3 regions of the Caproicibacterium lactatifermentans genome follow, and region 1 is predicted to be linked to each of the others. Evidence: predicted binding sites of a transcription regulator. Region 1 holds the regulator's gene; each other region holds the start of a gene.
What was found. Region 1 encodes HrcA, which represses chaperone genes, less so after heat shock. Its sites were predicted from a motif close to TGTTAGCACTCNNNNNNNNNGAGTGCTAACA; they were not measured.
Positions count from the first base shown of each region.

Region 2: htpG (molecular chaperone HtpG) is a predicted target of HrcA. The motif match lies at 2,604-2,634, and genes of this name have one in related genera.
Region 3: GJQ69_RS03145 (co-chaperone GroES) is a predicted target of HrcA. The motif match lies at 2,389-2,419, and genes of this name have one in related genera.

Region 1 is NZ_CP046051.1:125,889-130,616, forward strand. It holds gene lepA (translation elongation factor 4) at 1-1,328, opposite strand, end outside; gene hemW (radical SAM family heme chaperone HemW) at 1,443-2,564, shown strand; gene hrcA (heat-inducible transcriptional repressor HrcA) at 2,729-3,754, shown strand; gene grpE (nucleotide exchange factor GrpE) at 3,791-4,450, shown strand; gene dnaK (molecular chaperone DnaK) at 4,550-4,728, shown strand, end outside.
Region 2 is NZ_CP046051.1:730,431-735,158, reverse strand. It holds gene GJQ69_RS03550 (glycine--tRNA ligase) at 1-568, shown strand, start outside; gene htpG (molecular chaperone HtpG) at 663-2,585, opposite strand; gene GJQ69_RS03540 (GNAT family N-acetyltransferase) at 2,781-3,338, opposite strand; gene GJQ69_RS03535 (hypothetical protein) at 3,355-3,498, opposite strand; gene GJQ69_RS03530 (ABC transporter ATP-binding protein) at 3,880-4,674, opposite strand; gene GJQ69_RS03525 (ABC transporter permease) at 4,679-4,728, opposite strand, start outside.
Region 3 is NZ_CP046051.1:647,837-652,564, forward strand. It holds gene GJQ69_RS03130 (fumarate hydratase) at 1-320, shown strand, start outside; gene hpf (ribosome hibernation-promoting factor, HPF/YfiA family) at 479-1,027, shown strand; gene GJQ69_RS03140 (THUMP domain-containing class I SAM-dependent RNA methyltransferase) at 1,107-2,231, shown strand; gene GJQ69_RS03145 (co-chaperone GroES) at 2,470-2,754, shown strand; gene groL (chaperonin GroEL) at 2,819-4,453, shown strand; gene mraZ (division/cell wall cluster transcriptional repressor MraZ) at 4,707-4,728, shown strand, end outside.

The DNA.
Region 1 (4,728 bases):
TCGGTGTCGATATACTGCATGTTCTGGAATACACCGCGTCGGTCCTGGCACAGTTCCATAATATTGCCAACGTACTCACTGGGCGCATAGATGTGCGCGTCGGCGATAGGTTCCTTTGCTTCCGCAATGGTGGAAGGGTCCGGATAGTTAGTCGGGTTGTCAATGTGTTTGGCGGTGCCGTCCGTCAGTGTGATTTCGTACACAACGCTGGGCGCGGTTGTAATAAGGTCCAAGTGATATTCCCGCTCCAGCCGTTCCTGCACCACTTCCAGGTGCAGCAGACCAAGAAAGCCGCAGCGGAAACCGAAGCCCAGTGCCACACTGGTTTCCGGTTCAAAGGAGAGGGCTGCGTCATTTAGCTGCAGCTTTTCCAGTGCGTCGCGCAGGTCGGGGTATTTTGCACCGTCCGCCGGATAAATACCGCAAAAAACCATCGGCTGGGCGGCGCGGTAGCCGGGCAGGGACTTTTCCGCCGGCCGGTCCCGCAGGGTAATGGTATCACCAACGCGGGCGTCCTTTACTTCTTTAATGGAAGCAGTAATGTAGCCGACGTCACCCGCCTGCAATACACCGGTTGGTTCAAAAGAAGTGGCGCGCATATAACCGCACTCCACAACCGTGAAGTCACAGCCGGTTGCCATCATGTGAATGACATCGCCGGTGTGTACAGTTCCGTTCTTCAGCCGGACATGAGCGACAGCACCGCGGTAAGAGTCATAATAGGAATCAAAGATAAGCGCCTGCAGGGGGGCACCTGCATCGCCCTGCGGCGGTGGAACAAGGTGGACAATCTGCTCCATAACGTCGCGGATATTCAGGCCGGTTTTGGCACTGACGCAGGGGGCATCCTGCGCGGGGATGCCAATGACGTCTTCAATTTCTTTTTTCACCCGATCGGGGTTGGCACTGGGCAGGTCTATTTTATTGATGACCGGAAGAATTTCCAACCCGGCATCGGCGGCAAGATAGGTGTTTGCCAGCGTTTGGGCCTCAATGCCCTGTGTTGCATCGACCACAAGCACAGCGCCCTCACAGGCGGCCAGCGAGCGGCTTACTTCATAGTTGAAGTCCACATGCCCGGGGGTATCAATCAGGTTAAAAATATAATCCAGCCCATCTTTGGCGGTGTACACCAAAGTAACCGCGCGAGCTTTAATAGTAATGCCGTGCTCACGTTCCAAGTCCATGTCGTCAAGAATCTGATTTTCCATTTCACGCAGGGGAACAGACTTGGTTTGTTCCAGAATACGGTCGGCAAGTGTGGATTTGCCGTGGTCGATATGTGCAATAATGCTGAAGTTGCGGATACGTTCACGCGGAATACGCAAGGCAACTCCCCCTTTCCCGGGAAACTCGGCCGCTGGTGCAGCCTGTTTTGAATCCTCTTTATAATGTAGTATTATAACATAAAGCACTGCTTTGCAAAAGAGGAGGAACACACCATGCAACCTGTTGGTCTGTATATTCATGTGCCGTTTTGCAGCGGAAAATGTCCGTACTGCGACTTTTTTTCCCTGCGAGGGGACGACCGCACGATGAATTTATATACGAATCGTATTATTGAAGAAATAAAAAAATACAAGTTGGAATATCCGGACATGACAGCGGACACTCTTTATTTTGGCGGCGGTACACCGAGCCTGCTGGGGGCGGAGCGGCTGTGCCGTATTTTGACGGCGGCTCGACAGGCTTTCGGGTTGGAAAATGCGGAAATCACGCTGGAAGCGAATCCGGACGGCGAGCTGCAGCCGCTGTTTGAGCAGGTACATGCTGCCGGAGTAAATCGTGTATCGCTGGGCTTACAGAGCGCGGATGAACGGGAACTGCGGCTGCTGGGCAGACAGCATACGGCGCAGGATGCGGCACGGGCCGTAGAAGACGCACACCGGGCGGGCATTGCGAATGTTTCGCTGGACCTGATGCTGGCGGTGCCGGGACAGACGGCAGAAACCCTGCAAAAAAGCGTGCAGTTTTGTTTGCAGGCAGGCGTGACGCACCTATCCATGTACCTTCTGCGGATAGAGCCGCACACAGCTTACTGGCAGCGGCGGGAGCAGATGGACCTGCCGGACGATGACAAGGCCGCGGAACTGTATGAAAAAGCATGCAGTCTAGCGGAGAAAGGCGGCCTGCGGCAGTATGAAATCAGCAACTTTGCGCGGCCCGGACAAGAGAGCCGCCACAACCTAAAATATTGGGACCTTGCACCATACCTGGGGCTTGGTCCGGCGGCACATTCCTATTTCGGCGGAAAACGCTTTTACTGGCCACGCTCACTGCGGGGCTTTTTGGCAGGGGAGGCACCGCTGCCGGAAGAAGATGCAGAAATACCGGCGGGCTCGTTTGCGGAATACGCCATGCTGCGCCTGCGGCTGACGGCTGGCCTGCGGGAAGCTGACTGTCGGAAGCGCTTTGGGCATGGTATTCCGGATGCCATGCGGCGGACAGCACAGCGATATGTGCCGGCCGGCCTGACACAGGTATCACCGGAGAGCCTGCGGCTGACACGGCGGGGATTTCTGGTTTCAAATCCGCTGCTGGCGGATTTGTTGGAGGAACTGTGAACGGTAAAAACCGCGCCCCAAATGGGCGCTTTTTTTATGAAAGTCTACAAATTCATAATGTATTTACAATTAACCTATTGACACAGGGGCAAAGTAATGATACATTAAGTAATGCAGTTAGCACTCATAAGCATAGAGTGCTAACTACAAAAGAGGGTGAGGATATGGAATTGACACCGCGCAAGCAGAAAATCCTGTCGGCAATTATTGAGCTGTATATGGTTTCGGGCGAACCGGTGGGCAGCAAGGTCCTGTGTGACAATTTGGACTTTTCCGTGTCCAGCGCAACAGTGCGCAACGAGATGAGTGACTTGGCGGCGATGGGCCTGTTGGACCAGCCGCACACCTCCGCCGGGCGGGTGCCCAGCGAGCAGGGATATCGGCTGTACCTGGATGAGCTGATGAAGCCGGCCAGTGTTACACCGGAAGAACGCCACTTTATTGATGCGCTGCTGCTGCCCAGTGCCTACGACCCGGAAAAACTGCTGGACGGCGTGGCCCGCACGTTGGCGGGCATCAGCCACATGGCAGCGATTACAACTACACCGAGCGGCAGTGCCGCGGCAGTGGCCGGCATTCAGTTCGTACAGACCAGCCGTCATACGGCCATGCTGATTTTGATGACGACTTCCGGCACGATGCACAGCCGTGTGTTCCACTGCGGCTTTGAGCTTTCGCCGGAAATTCTGCGTGTGTTTTTCCGTGTGTTTAATGAAAGCCTTGCCGGACGGCCGGTGCGCAGCATTACACCAGCGTATATCCAGACAATGGGTGCGTCCATGGGCGATACGGCGCTGCTGATGAGCAGTGCGCTGATGGCCCTGCAGGATGCGGCCAGGGAAGCAATGGGCAGTGACGTGTGCATGGACGGCCAGACAAACCTGCTGTTTTTTCCGGAACTGGGTGCGGATGACCTGCGGCGCATGATGCGCTATCTGTCGCAGCCGCAGCAAGTATATGGTTTGCTGCGCAGGTCCGGTTCCCGTGTGTATTTGGGAAATGAGAGCGGCGTGTCCGCACTGCGCGGAACCGGGCTGATTGTGGCGCATTATGCGGTGCACCAACAGGATGCCGGTGCAATCGCCGTGCTGGGGCCGATGCGCATGGATTACCCGAAACTGATTGGCAGCATTGATTATGTTGCCCGCAATGTTGGCCGTATGCTGACAGAGCTGATAGACTGGCAGTAAAAGGAAGACAATTCCCAGAAATTTTGGATTGCATAGATGAAGGGGGTAGATGGGACTTTGAGTACCGAAGAAAAAAAGGAAACACAAGGCGCCGAAGAAAACGAGCCACAGCAGAAAACAGCGCCGGAAACCGAACAGCCCCAGAAAGAGGAACCGAAGCCGTCTGAGCCCGCTGAGGACCAGAAAGACAAACCGGCTGGAAAGGCCAGCAAAAAAGAAAACAAGGAACTGAAAGAAAAGCTGGAAAAACTGCAGAATGACTTGGCTGCTTTCAAAATGGAAGCGGACCAGCAGAAAGACCGGCTGATGCGCACCGCGGCCGAGTATGACAACTACCGCAAACGCACAGAGCGCGAGAAAAACGCACTGTATGCCAGCGCTACAGCGGACACCGTAAAGGAGTTCCTGCCGGTGGCTGACAATCTGGAGCGTGCGCTGGGACAGGCCGAGTGTTCCACAGAGGATCTGCGCAAAGGCATTGAAATGGTGCAGAAACAAATGCTTTCCACCCTTGAAAAACTCGGTGTAGAGCCGATGGGCAAGGCAGGGGAAAAATTTGATGCACAGCTGCACAACGCGGTTTCCCATACGGAGGACGACACTCTTGGCGAAAATGTGATTGCGGAAGTTTACCAGCAGGGCTATATGCTGGGGGACAAAGTGGTCCGCCACGCGATGGTCAAAGTCGCGAACTAGTTCCAGAGACCGGTGAAAGCCGGAAGATATACATTTTATCATCATTAAAAAAATATTTTACCGAATCCCGTAAGTGTGGTTAAACTGGAGGTATTCATTATGAGTAAGACCATTGGTATTGACTTAGGCACGACCAACTCCTGCGTTGCTGTTATTGAAGGCGGTAAGCCGGTTGTTATCCCCAATGCTGAGGGTGCCCGCACAACCCCTTCCATTGTTGCTTTTAAAAAAGACGGCGAGCGCATTGTCGGCCAGGCCGCAAAGCGGCAGGCCATTGC
Region 2 (4,728 bases), 600 kb from region 1:
AACGACCGATATTGAGTATCTGTTCCCATTCGGCTGGGGCGAACTGTGGGGGGTTGCCGACCGCACAAACTATGACCTGACTCGTCATCAGGACCATAGTGGCAAAGACCTGACCTATTTTGACGCGGAAACAAATGAGCACTATATCCCCTATGTCATTGAGCCTTCTCTGGGTGCGGACCGTGTAGCGCTTGCTTTCCTGTGCGACGCCTACGACGAAGAAGTTGTCAACGCAGAAAAGAAGGACACCCGTGTTGTTCTGCATCTGCACCCGGCACTGGCCCCCTTTAAAGCTGCTGTGCTGCCGCTTTCCAAGAAGCTGAAGGAACCCGCACAAAAGATTTATGCGGACCTGTCCAAGCACTTCATGATGGATTACGACGAGACTGGCTCCATCGGCAAGCGCTACCGCCGTCAGGACGAAATTGGCACGCCGTACTGCATTACCTATGACTTTGATAGCGGCGATGACGGCTGCGTCACTATCCGTGACCGTGACTCCATGAATCAGGAGCGCATTTCTATCGACAAACTGACCGACTGGCTGCAGGAAAAGATTGATTTCTAAAATACAACATAAATAAGAAAGCAGAGAGGCCGCTGTACCACAAAATGTGATACGGCGACCTCTTTTATCATACTGTCTGTTTTATAAGAACGATTTATGCTTTAACCATCAAATCGCAGATGTCATTGCTGAAAGAAACCGGGTCCTCAATCTGTACGCCCTCAATCAGTAGTGCCTGTGTATACAGCAGCTTCGTATACTTTTTCAGCGTATTCTGGTCCAGCTTGTACAGCGCTGTGAGCTTCTGGAAAACCGGATGATTTGCGTTGATTTCCAGCACCCGCTGTGCCTTGACCTTTTCCCCACCATTGTTCGGCATCTGATTCAGCACCTTTTCCATCCCCATGGACAGGGCACCATTTGTGGACAGGCAGACAGGGTGGCTCTTGAGCTTTGTGGAAAGGATAACTTCCTTCACTTCACCATTCAGGGCGTCCTTCATGAAGTTAAGCATATCCTTGTTTTCTTCCACTTTCTTCTTAGCGGCCGCTTTTTCCTCTTCGGTCTGCAGGTCAAGGTCATCGTCTGAAACAGACTTGAACTCTTTGTCGTCGTACTTCATCAGAGCACGCAGAGCAAACTCGTCCACGGGGCTGGTCAGGTACAGAATCTCGTACCCCTTGTCCTTAACCGCCTCGGTCTGCGGCAGCATATCCACTTTGGCGGTCGTTTCACCGCAGGCATAGTAAATGTTCTTCTGGTCCGGCTTCATACGGTCCACATACTCCTGCAGGGTAACCAGTTTCTTTTCACTGCTGGAGTAGAACAGCAGCAAGTCCTGCAGCAGTTCTTTGTGCTGACCGAAGTCGCTGTAAACACCGTACTTCAGCTGCAGACCAAAGGCTTTATAGAACTGCTCGTACTTTTCGCGGTCGTTTTTCAGCATATTCAGCAGTTCAGACTTAATCTTCTTTTCCAGACGGCCCTCAATAATATGCAGCTGGTGGTCATGCTGCAGCGTTTCACGGGAAATGTTGAGGCTCAGGTCCTGGCTGTCGACAAGGCCGCGTACAAAGCTGAAGCAGTCCGGCAGCAGGTCGGAACATTTGTCCATAATGAGCACGCCGTTGCTGTACAGCTGCAATCCCTTTTCATAGTCACGGGTGTAGTAGTCATAGCTGGCGCGTGCCGGAATAAACAGCAGTGCTGTGTAAGTAGCTACACCTTCGTTGTAGCTGTGAATCACCTTAAGCGGGTCCTCATAGTCGCCGAACTTGTTTTTATAGAAGCTGTTGTACTCTTCCGGCTTTACCTCGTTTTTGTTCTTCCGCCATAAGGGGACCATGGAGTTCAGTGTTTCCACTTCGGTATAGTCCTCATACTCCGGCTTATAGTCCTTAGGAGCATTTTCCGGCTTTGGTTTTTGGCGGCTCTTCTGCATATCCATGCGAATAGGATAGCGGATATAGTCGCTGTATTTCTTAATGAGGTTCTTAATCGTGTACTGGTCAAGGTATGTGTCGTAATTGTCGTCGTCTGTATTGTCCTTCAGGTCCAGTGTGATTTTTGTGCCGCGCTCTGCTTTTTCACAGGGGTCCACAGTGTATCCCTCCGCACCGCTGCTCTGCCAGCACCATGCTTCATCGCTGCCGTAGGCTTTGCTTTCCACTGTAACCTGCTTTGCCACCATAAAGGCCGCATAAAAGCCAACACCGAACTGACCGATGATATCGATGTTATTATCGTTCTTTTTGTCTTTGTTTTCCTGCTTAAAGGCGAGGGAGCCGGACTTGGCGATAGTGCCGAGGTCCTTTTCCATGTCGTCCTTTGTCATGCCGCAGCCGTTATCCTCAATAATAATTTTGCGGCCCGGTTTGTCCAGTGCAATGTGAATTTTGAAATCGTCACGGGAAAGGCCCGTGTCGTTTTCCTGCAGGGACCGATAATACATCTTATCTATCGCATCACTTGCGTTGCTGATTAGTTCGCGCATGAAGATTTCCTTGTGCGTGTAAATAGAGTTAATCATCAAGTCCAAAAGACGTTTTGACTCTGCCTTAAACTGTTTCATTGCAATACCGCCTCTGATTCTTGTTTTTAGCACTCTGCTTCGTCAAGTGCTAAATCCATTGTAAACCATTCGCTGGAAAATTTCAATAAACAAATTGTGAATACTTCGTCAAAAACGATTTTTGCCTTTTTATGCCGCTGCATTTTGCTGCGGCGCGAACATTCTGCGGAACACAAAACGCACCAGCGTTCCCTTGTTATTTTATTTCTGTTCGGAAAATTTGCATACCATCTCATATTCACCGGCATAGCTGCCGTCCCGATAGCGAAATGCATTGGGCAGCATCCCATAAATTTGGAACCCAAACCTGCGGTACAGGTGAAAAGCGCGCAGGTTAGTATCCACCACACCCAGCTCCACCTGTTCCAGTCCGGCTCTCTGGGCTGCCTCCAAACACGCCTGCAGCAGCGCGGAGCCAATGCCCTCATTCCAGTATTTCTGTTTTACGGAAATGCCGAAATCACCGCGGTGACCACAGCGGGAATGCACTTTATCCGTAAAAACACTCGCACTGCCCGCCAGATTTCCGCTGACAAAAGCAGACAGCATAATGCTGTGCGGGTCTGCCTCCACGGCTTGCAGAAGGTATGCTTCCTTTTCCGGTGTATCGCATATCTCGTCCGGATAACGCGCCATAAAGTCTGTTTCTGCGGAAGTAATACGCTGATGCTCTAAAATCTCCTGTGCATCTTCTGCAACAGCGCTGCGCAGAAGGCAGTCCTGTCCGTCTTTTAAAGTAATTTCCTTTTTGTACCGCAATGGCATTTCTCCTCTCTTACAGGACCTTTTCAATTTCGTGACGAATGGGAATATCAAAGTCGCCGGTCAGTGGAATAGACGGCTTTAACCGGCATGATGCCTGCACGGCATTGCGGAAAATCTGCACCATGTCAAAGCCGCGCTTTTGATAAAAGCACATGGCATGGAGGTTGTCATTGGTTGTTATCCGCGTCAGCCGGCCGCATCGCCGAGGTCAAACAGTCTGCATCGCACCGCCATTTTGGTGGAAATTCCCCTCTCATAGCATTTCCCCTTTCGTACCTTTTACTTAATTGTCTTATAGGAATTAAAAGACGCGATGTGCGGACGGTGGCAGTTCCGGGTCGTAGCAGCGGCCGGTTAGGCGGTGACAAATGCATTTTTACTGTCTGCTTCGTTTTGCATCTTCTGCAGCACAGTCATTTCCAAAAGGAACTTTCTTTCTGCCCATGATATGTGTGATGTCAGCGCAGAAAAAAAGGCCGCTGTGACTTTTTCCCTCGTCACAGCGGCCTTTTCTATACAAGACAAGAAAGAAAAATCAGGAAAGCAGCATGCGGTCGTTGTCCAGCTCATGGCCTTCTGCTGTCTGAAAGCGTTTAAGAAGGTCATCCACTTTCAGATGCTTTTTCTCTTCCCCGCCAATATCGAACAGAATATGTCCGCTGCCCATCATGATGATACGGTTTCCCAGTTCAATGGCCTGCCGCATATTGTGCGTCACCATCATCGCTGTTAAATTCTGTTCTTCTACAATTTTTTTGGTCTGCTGCAACACCGTATCCGCCGTTTTCGGGTCCAGTGCCGCAGTGTGTTCATCCAATAGCAGCAGCTGCGGCTTCTGCAGTGTTGCCATCAACAGTGTCAGTGCCTGCCGCTGGCCGCCGGAAAGCAGTCCAACTTTACTGGTTAGGCGATTCTCTAGTCCGAGGTCCAAAACTTTCAGTCTTTCTTTATACAAAGTGCGTTCTTCACTGGTAATGCCCCAGCGCAGGGTGCGGGATTTTCCACGGCGGTAGGCCATTGCCAAATTCTCTTCAATATTCATATCTCCGGCTGTACCGCGCATAGGGTCCTGGAACACGCGCCCCAAATACTTTGCACGCTTGTGCTCCGGCAGGCGGGTAACATCGACGCTGTCCAGCACGATGCTGCCGCTGTCGCATGGGAAAGCACCTGCAATTAAGTTCAGCAGCGTACTTTTTCCAGCGCCGTTGCCGCCAATAATGGTCACAAAATCGCCGGGCTGCAGGTGCAGGGTAATATTTGTAAGCGCACGCTTTTCATTGACAGTCCCTTTGTTAAATGTCTTGCATACATTTGTCAGCTGCAGCATCTTCTCACTCCCTTTCGTCCGGTTTGTTCGCTTTGTACAGGCCGTCTGTGCCGT
Region 3 (4,728 bases), 520 kb from region 1:
CACGTTTAGCCGGCAGCAATCCCTGCCCGCCCATGGTACTGGGTGTAGGTATCGGCGGCGATTTTGAAAAGTGCGCCGAACTTGCCAAAGAGGCATTGTGCCGTCCGGTTTCAGAAAAGAATCCGGACCCGTATTATGCACAGCTGGAGGAGAAAATGCTGAAGGCTGTCAATGACCTGCACATTGGGCCGCAGGGCTTCGGCGGTGACATTACCTGCCTGTCGCTCGCCATCTGCCAGTTTCCCACACACATTGCGGGGCTGCCGGTGGCTGTGAATGTAGGCTGTCATGTGACACGACACGCTGACGCAGTGCTGTAAAATAGGGAATACCCGCGAATTTATAGATTTTTTGTAAAATTCATAATAAATTTATTCTGAATGCTTTTATTCTTTTGGGGAATGTGCTATAATATTTATAGAAAAACAGGGAATCCTGCTTTTCAAGTAAAGTTCCCGCAGAAGGAGATGTCTTCAGTATGAATGTTACCATAACCGGCAGAAAAGTGAACCTGCGCGACAGTTTTAAGGAGCTTGCCCGTAAAAAGCTTTCTCGTTTTGACCGCATTTTTGATGAAAATGCAACCGCAAAAATTGTGGTCACCGTGGAGCGCAACCGCCAGACCGTTGAAATCACCGTTCACAGCAACGGCATGATTTTCCGCGGCGAAGCTACGGACTACGATATGAACACCGCACTGGATGAGGTCATCAGCTCCCTTGGGCGGCAGATTCGCAAAAACAAGAGCAGGCTGGACAAGCAAATTCACTCTGCCGCACTGGACCAGTACATACAGCAGTATGTCAATGCCAATGCCGAGCCGGAGGAAAGCTACAAAATTGTGCGTACCAAGCACTTTGTGGTGAAGCCGATGAGCGTAGATGAAGCGATTCTGCAGATGAACATGCTGGAGCATCAGTTCTTTATGTTCCGCAATCAGGACACCGAGCAGATTAACGTGGTCTATCGCCGCAAGGCCGGCAACTATGGTCTTCTGGAGCCGGAAAATCCGGCAGATGACGAATGAATCATACTTTTACAAAAGACAGATAAACAAGGCGGGGCCGGGGACAAACCGGCCTCTCTTGCTGTCTGCAGGAGGATATATGGAAGATTTTAAGTTAACAGCCCCATGCCTTTTGGGTGTGGAGGGCCTTGTCAGCAGGGAACTGCGCGATATGGGTGCACAGAATGTGCAGGCACAAAATGGTCATGTACTGTTCGACGGCACCCCGCAGATGCTGGTACGGGCCAATCTATGTTCCCGTTTTGCGGAACGGATACAGGTGGAAATGGGTACATTTCCTGCCTGTACGTTTGACCAGCTTTTTGAGGGCGTGCGTGCTCTGCCATGGGAATGCTGGATAGGCAGGGAGGACGCGTTCCCCGTCAAGGGGCATTGCCTTTCTTCTCAGCTGCACAGTGTGCCGGACTGCCAGAAAATCATCAAAAAGGCGATTGTGGAACGTTTGAAAAACCGTTACCATGTCAGCTGGTTTAAGGAAAGCGGCAATTTGTATCAGGTGCAGTTCCTGATTATGAAAGACCAGGTGCGTGTTATGCTGGACACTTCCGGCATTGGCCTGCACAAGCGAGGTTACCGGAGAAAGGCGGCACAGGCACCGATTAAGGAAACGCTGGCGGCGGCGCTGGCGGCCTTGTCCCGTGTGCGTACGGACGCAAACCTATATGACCCCTGCTGCGGTTCCGGTACCATCTTGATTGAATCGGCTATGTATGCCATGCATATGGCACCCGGTCTGCGTCGTCACTTCACGGCCCAGCAGTGGCCGCAGATTCCGGAAGAACTGTGGGAGCAGGAGCGCGGACGTGCACAGGACCTTATCCTGTGGGACGCGGCTTTTACCGGCTACGGCAGTGATATTAATGAGGAAGCGGTTCAGCTGACGCTGGAAAATGCCCGCAAGGCCGGTGTCGGTGACCGCATTCAGGCACGGCAGGCAGATTTGGCCGATTTTGCCCCGCAGACGGAGCATGGCTGTGTCATTTGCAACCCGCCTTATGGCGAACGCCTTCTGGACCTTAAACAGGCAGAAGCCTTGTACCGCAACATGGGCCAAGTTTTTCCGGCACGCCGCGGTTGGAATTATACTGTTATTTGTTCCGATGAAATTTTTGAGCACTGCTTTGGACGGAAAGCCGATAAAAGCCGCAAACTGTATAATGGCATGATTAAATGCCGTGCCTATATGTTCTATAAGCATCCATAAAAGGGAATATACGTATGGAATCTTGGCACTCTAAGAAAAAGAGTGCCATTTTTATTCCAAATTAGAACCAAAAGGCACTTTAATTGTAAATAATTTGTGAAGTCGGAACTTTTTTTGAAAAAGGACTTGATTTTTCGGAAAAATCGGCTAAAATAATGTTTAGCACTCAGGGAAAGCGAGTGCTAAACTAACTAGTAAATAATTTCTACCATGTAACTGTTAAGGAGGATGCATTTTTATGACAATTAAACCTTTGTCCGACAGAATCCTGATTAAAATGGAACCCGCAGAAGAAACCACAAAAAGTGGTATTTTGCTGACCGGCTCTGCAAAAGAGAAGCCTCAGGTCGCTGACGTTGTTGCAGTTGGCCCTGGCGGATTGGTAGACGGCAAGGAAGTTAAGATGACTGTTAAGGTCGGCGACCGTGTACTGACCAGCAAGTATTCCGGCACCGAAGTGAAGGTCGACGGCGAAGATTACACCATTGTTCGTCAGTCCGATGTTCTGGCAGTTGTCGAATAATTTTTGAATACCTGGTGCTGCAGGATGTTGCAGACACCGAACAATACATTTGGAGGTATGAAGTATGTCGAAACAGATTATTTACGGCGAAGACGCACGCAAGGCTTTGATGAAAGGCGTCGATAAGCTTTCTGATACCGTTAAGATTACCCTCGGCCCGAAGGGCCGCAACGTTGTGCTGGACAAAAAGTACGGTGCACCGCTCATCACTAATGATGGTGTAACCATTGCCAAAGAGATTGAATTGGAAGACCCCTTTGAGAACATGGGTGCACAGCTGGTTAAAGAAGTCGCTACGAAGACAAACGATGTTGCGGGCGACGGCACCACAACTGCTACTGTTTTGGCACAGGCTCTCATTCATGAAGGCATGAAGAATGTTACCGCCGGTGCAAGCCCGATGGCAATCCGCAGCGGCATGCAGGAAGCTGTTGATATAGCTGTTGAGGCAATTAAGAAGAACAGCCAGGCTGTCAAGGGCAAGGATGACATTGCGCGTGTTGCAACCGTTTCTTCCTCTAGCTCCTTTGTCGGCAACCTGATTGCTGACGCAATGGAGAAGGTCACCAGCGATGGCGTCATCACCATTGAAGAGTCCAAGACTGCTGAAACTTACAGCGAAGTCGTAGAAGGCATGATGTTTGACCGCGGCTATGTTTCCCCATACCTCGTCACCGATACCGACAAAATGACCTGCGAACTGGACGACCCGTACATCATCATCACCGATAAGAAGATTTCCTCATTCCAGGAGATTCTGCCGCTGCTCGAAAAGATTGTCAACACCGGCAAGAAGTTCCTCATCATTGCGGACGACGTTGAGGGCGATGCCCTGACGAACCTGCTGCTCAACAAGCTGCGCGGTACCCTGAGCTTCTGCGCTGTGAAGGCACCGGGCTTCGGCGACCGCCGCAAGGAAATGCTGGAAGATATCGCTACCCTGACCGGCGGCAAGGTCATCAGCTCCGACTTGGGCGTTGAGTTCAAGGACGTTGAACTGAATATGCTGGGCCGTGCACGTCAGGTTAAGGTTGACAAAGAGAACACCATCATTGTCGACGGCTGCGGCGACAAGAAGGACATTGAAGCCCGTGAGGACCAGATTCGTGCACAGATTAGCGAAACCACCTCTGACTTTGACCGTGAGAAGCTGCAGGAGCGCCTGGCAAAACTGGCCGGCGGCGTAGCAGTTATCAAGGTCGGTGCTGCAACCGAAGTGGAAATGAAGGAAAAGAAGCTGCGCATTGAGGATGCTTTGAATTCCACAAAGGCAGCTGTTGAAGAGGGAATCGTTGCCGGCGGCGGCACTGCTTTGGTCAATGCTATGCCAGCAGTTGAAAAACTGCTGGCTAGCAAGTCCGGCGATGAGAAGACCGGCGTTTCCATCGTGCTGAAAGCTCTGGAAGAGCCAATTCGTCAGATTGTCGCGAATGCTGGCATGGAAGGCTCCGTCGTTCTGGAGAACATCAAGAAGGAAAACAAGGTCGGCTATGGCTTTAACGCTGCAGACGGCACATATGGCGGTATGCTCTCCTTCGGTGTTGTTGACCCAACAAAGGTTACCCGTTCTGCTCTGCAGAATGCTGCTTCTGTTGCTGAAACCGTGCTGACAACAGAATCTCTGATTACTGATAAGCCGGAACCCAAGGCTCCGGCTGCCCCGGCTGCTGACCCGAACATGGGCGGCGGAATGTACTAATTCAAATATACGACTCTGCAAAGAAGTCATGTATTTTTTACCAGTGGCAGGAAAGCCGCTGCAGTGTGCCTGCGAAAAGGTGCGCTGCGGCGGCTTTTTTGTGCTTCCTGTCCTTTCTAGCCCGCATCTTTCAGGCAAAAATCATTGCAATCCCAGTATGATTGTTCTATAATAAAAGCATCAGTGGTGAAAGGTGGTGGAAAGTGGTTCCCTTTCTATGTAAAGTGGTTCCCTTTCCATATGGTAAAGAATTATGTTGATAGGTGAATACCAAC